DNA from 2 places in the Pseudoalteromonas sp. P1-11 genome. Region 2 is predicted to be linked to the other one. Evidence: predicted binding sites of a transcription regulator. Region 2 holds the regulator's gene; the other holds the start of a gene.
The links. Region 2 encodes FliA, which starts transcription of late flagellar genes. Its sites were predicted from a motif close to CTAAAGNTNNNNNNNNNNNNGCCGATA; they were not measured.
Positions count from the first base shown of each region.

Region 1: a site for FliA is predicted at 1,983-2,009, ahead of pomA (flagellar motor protein PomA). Genes of this name have one in related genera too.

Region 1 is NZ_LJSP01000006.1:5,750-9,176, reverse strand. Features, by position in the region: gene dxs (1-deoxy-D-xylulose-5-phosphate synthase) at 1-511, opposite strand, end outside; gene ispA ((2E,6E)-farnesyl diphosphate synthase) at 614-1,501, opposite strand; gene AN390_RS11715 (exodeoxyribonuclease VII small subunit) at 1,504-1,746, opposite strand; gene pomA (flagellar motor protein PomA) at 2,062-2,829, shown strand; gene AN390_RS11705 (flagellar motor protein MotB) at 2,832-3,427, shown strand, end outside.
Region 2 is NZ_LJSP01000002.1:646,576-650,002, reverse strand. Features, by position in the region: gene flhF (flagellar biosynthesis protein FlhF) at 1-931, shown strand, start outside; gene AN390_RS05595 (MinD/ParA family protein) at 924-1,784, shown strand; gene AN390_RS05590 (RNA polymerase sigma factor FliA) at 1,811-2,521, shown strand; gene cheY (chemotaxis response regulator CheY) at 2,563-2,946, shown strand; gene AN390_RS05580 (protein phosphatase CheZ) at 2,962-3,427, shown strand, end outside.

The DNA of each region.
Region 1 (3,427 bases), on a different contig from region 2:
TTACATCGCCTAAGTGGTTCATAGCTTCAAATGCCATACCTGCTGTAATGGCGCCATCGCCTATAACGGCAACAGTTTTGCGCCCTTTGCCTTCTTTTTGAGCCGCAATAGACATACCAAGTGCTGCCGAAATAGAGGTGCTTGAATGGCCTACGCTAAAGGTATCGTATTGGCTTTCTTCACGAAAAGGAAATGGATGTAATCCGTCTTTTTGGCGAATTGTATGCATTAAATCGCGTCGTCCCGTTAAAATTTTATGCGGGTACGCTTGATGGCCTACATCCCATACAAGGCGATCTTCTGGTGTGTTATACACATAATGTAGAGCAACGGTAAGCTCAACAGTTCCTAAACCAGACGCTAAATGGCCGCTACTTTGCGAAACAGAGTTGAGTAAATAGTCTCGTAACTCGTTGCTAAACGCAGGGAGTTTATCTTGCGCTATATCGCGTAAGTGGGCTGGTTCGTCAACCAAGTTAAGTAATGGATACTTGCTACTATCAAGTGTCATGGTATTTATTTTATCCTTCGCTAACACCGGTGCTAACTTATTAGTTGTTACCGCTGTTGAGTAATAATGTCAGTGCTAAATGGCAATACGTATATGTAACACTCAATGGTCACGTTTAATCAGGTAGTTTGCCAGCGCCGCTAGAACAGAGGTATCAGCATCTATTTTGTTTAATGCTTGATGCGCTTGCTCTATTAAATTTTGCGCCATTTGCTTGGCGCCTTGCATACCTAATAGGGCCGGATAAGTTGCTTTATTAGCAGCTAAATCAGAGCCTTGTGGCTTACCTAAAGTAAATGTGTCACCTTCAACATCTAAAATGTCGTCGTGCACTTGAAATGCCAGCCCTATAGCATACCCAAAAACACGTAAGTTTTCTAAGGTTTGTTTGTCTGCTTTTTCGCTACATAATGCACCTAATGTAATGGCACAGTTGATTAAGGCACCCGTTTTTAATCTATGAATTCGTTCAAGCTGTTGTACTGTAATCACTTTATCTGTGGCGGCAATATCTAGCCCTTGCCCGCCGACCATGCCTTCAAGCCCCGATGCTTTAGCCAGTGCGCTGATCATTTTTACTTGTGTTGATGCGCTGCAGGTAAAATTGTGAGTCGAGATAAGCTCAAAGGCCAATGTTTGTAGTGCATCGCCTGCTAAAATTGCATGCGCATCGTCAAACTCTATATGGCAAGTTGGGCGTCCACGGCGAAGGTCGTCATCATCCATGGCTGGTAAATCATCGTGCACCAACGAGTAGCTATGAATACACTCAATAGCAGCAGCAAGAATATCTAAATCTTGCTTATTAGCTCCGAGCATTTCACCACTTGCGTAGACTAAAAAGGGGCGTAAACGCTTGCCACCGTTAAATAAGCCGTACTGCGTAGCTTCTTTTACTGTGTGTGCGGTATCAAGGGGTTGATCAAAGTACTGTTGCAGGGTCTTTACGACATCTTGTTGAGCACATTCTATTTTTTCTTGTATGCTCACGGTTATTCCATATCGTTGTTAAATGAAGTAAGCGCTGCTTTTTCGTCATTACCCATCAAAATAGACACTTTTTGTTCTGCTTGTTGTAACTTACCCGTTGAGGCGTTAGCTAAGGCTATACCACGCTCAAATTGCTTTAACGACTGCTCAAGCGATAAATCACCTTGTTCCATTTCACCGACAATGGTTGATAGTTCTTCGAGTGCTTGTTCAAAACTTAGGTTTTCAGGTTTTTTAGTCGCCATGTTTAATTTCAGCCAGCATGATAAATTTAGGAGCCAATTTTAGGGGGAATGCTAAACTAGGTCAAAGGATGATCGTTGTTTTTTGAGTTATATCAGTTTAAATCGTATTTTTACCATGTATAAGATGCGTATTAGTGCTCACTGTGTACAATAAAATTAATCAGTCGCTAGGCGAGTAGGGTATCTTGATCTAAAATTAGGCCAAACACAGTGTTTTACACTTTTTTCAAAAATGGCTTAAGTATTTCAGTATCTTGCCGATAAGCAGTTAATAATAAAAGTTTGAATAACAAAGTATAATACTTTGGAGGAAATGTGGATTTAGCAACCATAATTGGGATCCTTGGCGCAATTGGTTTAATTGTCATGTCCATGTTTATGAGTAGTAGCGGTGAAATGGGGATGTTTGCCGACGCGCCTTCTAGTGTAATTGTATTTGGTGGCTCACTATTTATTGTGTTATCAAACTTTACCTTGTCGCAGTTTTTGGGCATAGGTAAGGTTGTTGGTAAAGCATTTATGTTTAAAATCGAATCGCCAGAAGAGCTGATTGAAAAAGCAGTTGAACTTGCTGACTCAGCCCGTAAAGGGGGGTTTTTAGCCCTCGAAGAAGCCGAAATACCAAACCCTTTTATGCGCAAAGGTGTAGATATGCTCGTTGATGGCCACGATGCTGATGTAGTTCGTGCCACGCTTCAAAAAGATATTTCTTTAACCACAACTCGTCATGAACTGGGCGCCGGTTTATTTAAGTCACTTGCCGATATAGCCCCTGCAATGGGTATGATAGGAACGTTAATAGGCTTAGTTGCTATGTTATCTAACATGGATGACCCTAAAGCCATTGGCCCCGCAATGGCGGTGGCATTATTAACTACTTTATATGGTGCATTTTTAGCAAATGTAGTGGCTATTCCTATTCAGGTAAAACTTGAGCTTCGTAAAGACGAAGAAGCCATGAATCAGCGTCTAATACTGGATGCTATTTTAGGTATTCAAGATGGTCAAAACCCGAAAGTAATTGAAGGTATATTGAAAAACTACCTTGCTGAGTCTAAGCGCAAAGTAGATACCGAGGAGTAACCATGTCTGATCAAGAGTGCAAATGCCCACCCCCAGGTTTGCCTGCTTGGATGGGAACATTTGCCGACTTAATGTCGCTTTTAATGTGCTTTTTTGTACTTTTGCTCGCGTTTTCAGAAATGGATGTACTTAAATTTAAGCAAATAGCAGGCTCGATGAAGTTTGCATTTGGTGTGCAAAACAAAATAGAAGTAAAAGATATCCCTAAAGGGACCTCGGTTATTGCTATGGAATTTACCCCTGGTAAGCCTGAACCTACCCCGATAGAAACCATTCAGCAACAAACCGTTGAAATGACCCAGCAAATGTTAGAATTTCAAGCGGGTGATGAAAGCTCTGCTGGTGGTAGACAAGAGCAACGTGGCGATAAACGTGGTGGCGAGTCACGTAGTACATCGCAGCAGCAATCTTCAGAACAAGCAACTTCAGCCGCCGATCAAGAACAAACTAACGAGTTAGTGAAAAAAATAGCGCAACAGCTCGAAAAACAAATTATCGATGGTGCAATCGAGCTTGAATCTTTAGGGCAGCAAATCATTATTCGTATCCGTGAAAATGGCTCATTTCCCTCTGGCAGTGCTTTTTTACAACCTAAGTT
Region 2 (3,427 bases):
CCAAATGAGCGCGATGCGTGATGAAATGAACGCAATTCGCCAGTTACTAGAACACCAAGTATCGGGTTTAATGCAGCAAGATATGGCACGTCGCGACCCTACACGTGCATGCATGATTGACCGTTTAGTTGGCATGGGAATAGATAAAGACGTTGCAGAGCAAATGGCGTGTTTTATTCCAGATGACGTATCGCGTCAGCAAGGTTGGAAAGCATTATTGCAAATGGTTGAAGATCAAATGCAAACCACCAACAACGAAATTCTTCGCCAAGGGGGTGTGTACGCCCTTGTAGGGCCTACTGGTGTAGGTAAAACAACCACAGTAGCTAAACTTGCCGCATTAGGCGCACAAAAGTATGGCGCCGACAAAGTTGCCCTAATCACAACTGATACATACAGAATTGGTGCTTATGAGCAGCTTGCAACATATGGTCGTATTATTGGTTGTGGTGTTAAACAAGTAAAAGATGCCAATGAATTAGCTGAAGTTTTATATCATTTACGCAATAAGCGTCTAGTATTAATTGATACAGCGGGTATGAGCCAACGTGATTTACGCCTTACAGAGCAATTAAATACGTTAATGCGCAACCAGCGAGTAGATATACGTAGTTATTTAGTATTAAGTGCCACTGCACAAATAAATGTACTGCAAGAAACCGTAAGACATTTTAAAAAGGTTCAGCTAAGCGGTTGTATTTTCACTAAGTTAGATGAATCATTAAGTTTAGGTGAGATTATTAGTATAGCGATTCAAAATCGCCTTCCAATAGGGTATCTTACTAATGGTCAGCGTGTACCAGAAGATATTCGCGTTGCAAATGCTGAAAAACTAGTAAAAAAAGCTGAGCAATTGTATTTAAAAAGAGCAAAAGCACAACATTCAAGACACCAAGCAGTGGCGTCAAGCACAGTAGGGATGTATGATTAACACAGTATTAGATCAAGCAAGCGGCCTGCGCAAAATGAGTCAAAACAACAACAACGGCGTAAAAGTTATCGCTGTCACCGGCGGTAAAGGAGGGGTGGGTAAAACCAACGTCTCTTTAAATACTGCTATTGCTTTAGGGCAGCAGGGTAATCGTGTATTAGTATTAGATGCCGATTTAGGCCTAGCTAATTGTGATGTAATGCTAGGACTACGTGTTGAAAAAAACTTATCTCATGTCCTTTCAGGCGAGTGCGTACTTGACGAGATTTTAGTTGAAGGCCCAGGCGGTATTAAAATCGTGCCTGCTACATCAGGCTCGCAAAGTATGGTGGAGCTAACCCCATCTGAGCATGCTGGGTTAATTCGTGCCTTTAGTGAGCTTAATACCGAATTTGATATTTTAATTGTAGATACCGCCGCTGGTATTTCTGACATGGTGCTGAGTTTTTCTCGTGCAGCGCAAGATGTCATGGTGGTGGTGTGTGATGAGCCGACCTCTATTACTGATGCCTACGCGCTTATTAAAGTACTTAGCCGCGAGCATGGCGTTTATAAATTTAAAATTGTTGCAAACATGGTGCGCAGTATGCGCGAGGGCCAAGAGCTTTTTGCAAAGCTCTCTAAAGTAACAGACCGCTTTTTAGATGTGTCTATGGAGCTTGTTGCGACTATTCCATATGATGAAAATATGCGTAAATCTACGCGTAAACAAAAAGTAATTGTCGATCTTTTCCCTAATTCACCAGCAGCAGTCGCGTTTAAAACATTAGCGACAAAAGCAGTAAAATGGCCTATACCTAATCAACCTTCAGGACATTTAGAGTTTTTCATTGAGAAGCTAGTAAACGGCTGATTATGACAACATCGGTGAAAAGAGCTATGGGATATCAATCAACACAAAATTTAAATGTGATTGTTGAAAAGCACGCGTCGCTTGTCAAAAAAGTGGCGTGCCATTTAATAGCTCGTCTTCCTCCTAGCGTTCAGCTTGATGACTTAATCCAATCGGGAATGATTGGCCTTATCGAGGCCTCAAAAAACTTTGACGCCAGTAAAGGGGCAAGCTTTGAAACGTTTGCTGGTATTCGTATCCGCGGCGCTATGCTTGATGAAATGCGCAGAGGGGATTGGGCACCACGTTCGGTGCACCGTAAAAGCCGATTAGTAGCCGAAACTATCACAGAATTAGAAAATAGCTTAAATAGAGAACCAAAAGATACTGAAGTAGCTGAAAAACTTGATATTTCGCTAGAAGAATACCATCATATTTTAAATGATGTTAATTCCAGTAAAGTGCTTGGTATAGAAGACCTAGGGGTAGATGAAGATGTTATTAGCCCTGCCGGTCAAGATTTAGCGCTAGACAAACCATTTAATAATGTTAAAAATGAACGGTTTAATAATTCATTGTTAGAGGCAATAAAGTCTTTACCAGAGCGAGATGCAATGGTGCTTTCTTTGTATTACAACGATGAAATGAATTTAAAAGAAATTGGGCATATACTCGATGTAAGTGAATCGCGTGTAAGTCAGATACATGGTCAGGCGATGATTAAGCTCAAAGCAAAAATCAATGACTGGATAAACTAGTAGTAAGTAAATTATAGGTTAAGACCTCACCGGAGGATGTTTTGGATAAAAACATGAAAATTCTTGTTGTTGATGATTTCTCTACAATGAGACGTATTATAAAAAATCTGTTGCGTGACCTAGGGTTCACGAATGTTCAAGAAGCTGACGATGGTTCTACAGCATTACCTATGTTGCAAAATCAGGTTTTTGACTTTGTTGTAACCGATTGGAACATGCCAGGCATGCAGGGTATTGACTTGCTAAGAGCCATTAGAGCTGACGAAAAATTAAAACATATTCCGGTTTTAATGGTGACGGCAGAAGCTAAAAAAGAACAAATAATAGCGGCAGCGCAAGCAGGTGTTAATGGCTATATTGTTAAGCCATTTACTGCTGGTACTTTAAAAACTAAATTAGAAAAAGTGTTTGAACGCTTAGGTTAATGAGAGGAGAGGCTTATGTCAGCACCAGCTGCGCCTCAAATTACTTTAGAACAAGCTCGTCAGCTCGTCGTTTTTTTAGAAAATGGTGAGCAAGATAAAGCTGATCAATTAATTTTAGATACTGCCTCTCAAGAGCAATCGCAGCTTTTTGCTGAAGTAGGTAAGTTAACACGCCAATTACACGAAGCCCTTAAAAGCTTTGAACTTGATACGCGTTTAACCGATTTAACCACTGATGCAATTCCGGATGCGAAAAAGCGCTTAAACTATGTCATGGAAATGACAGAAAATGCAGCTAATAAGACAATGGATGCGGTCGAAGCAAGCCTCCCTATTGCGCAGCAGCTAGCAGATGAAATTGCACATATTAAGCCTACTTGGGATAGGCTTATGAACCGCGAAATAGAGCTGGGCGAGTTTAAAACCTTATGCCACAGCATCGACAAGTTTATGAACAGCTCTCATCATAAAACCGATGAGT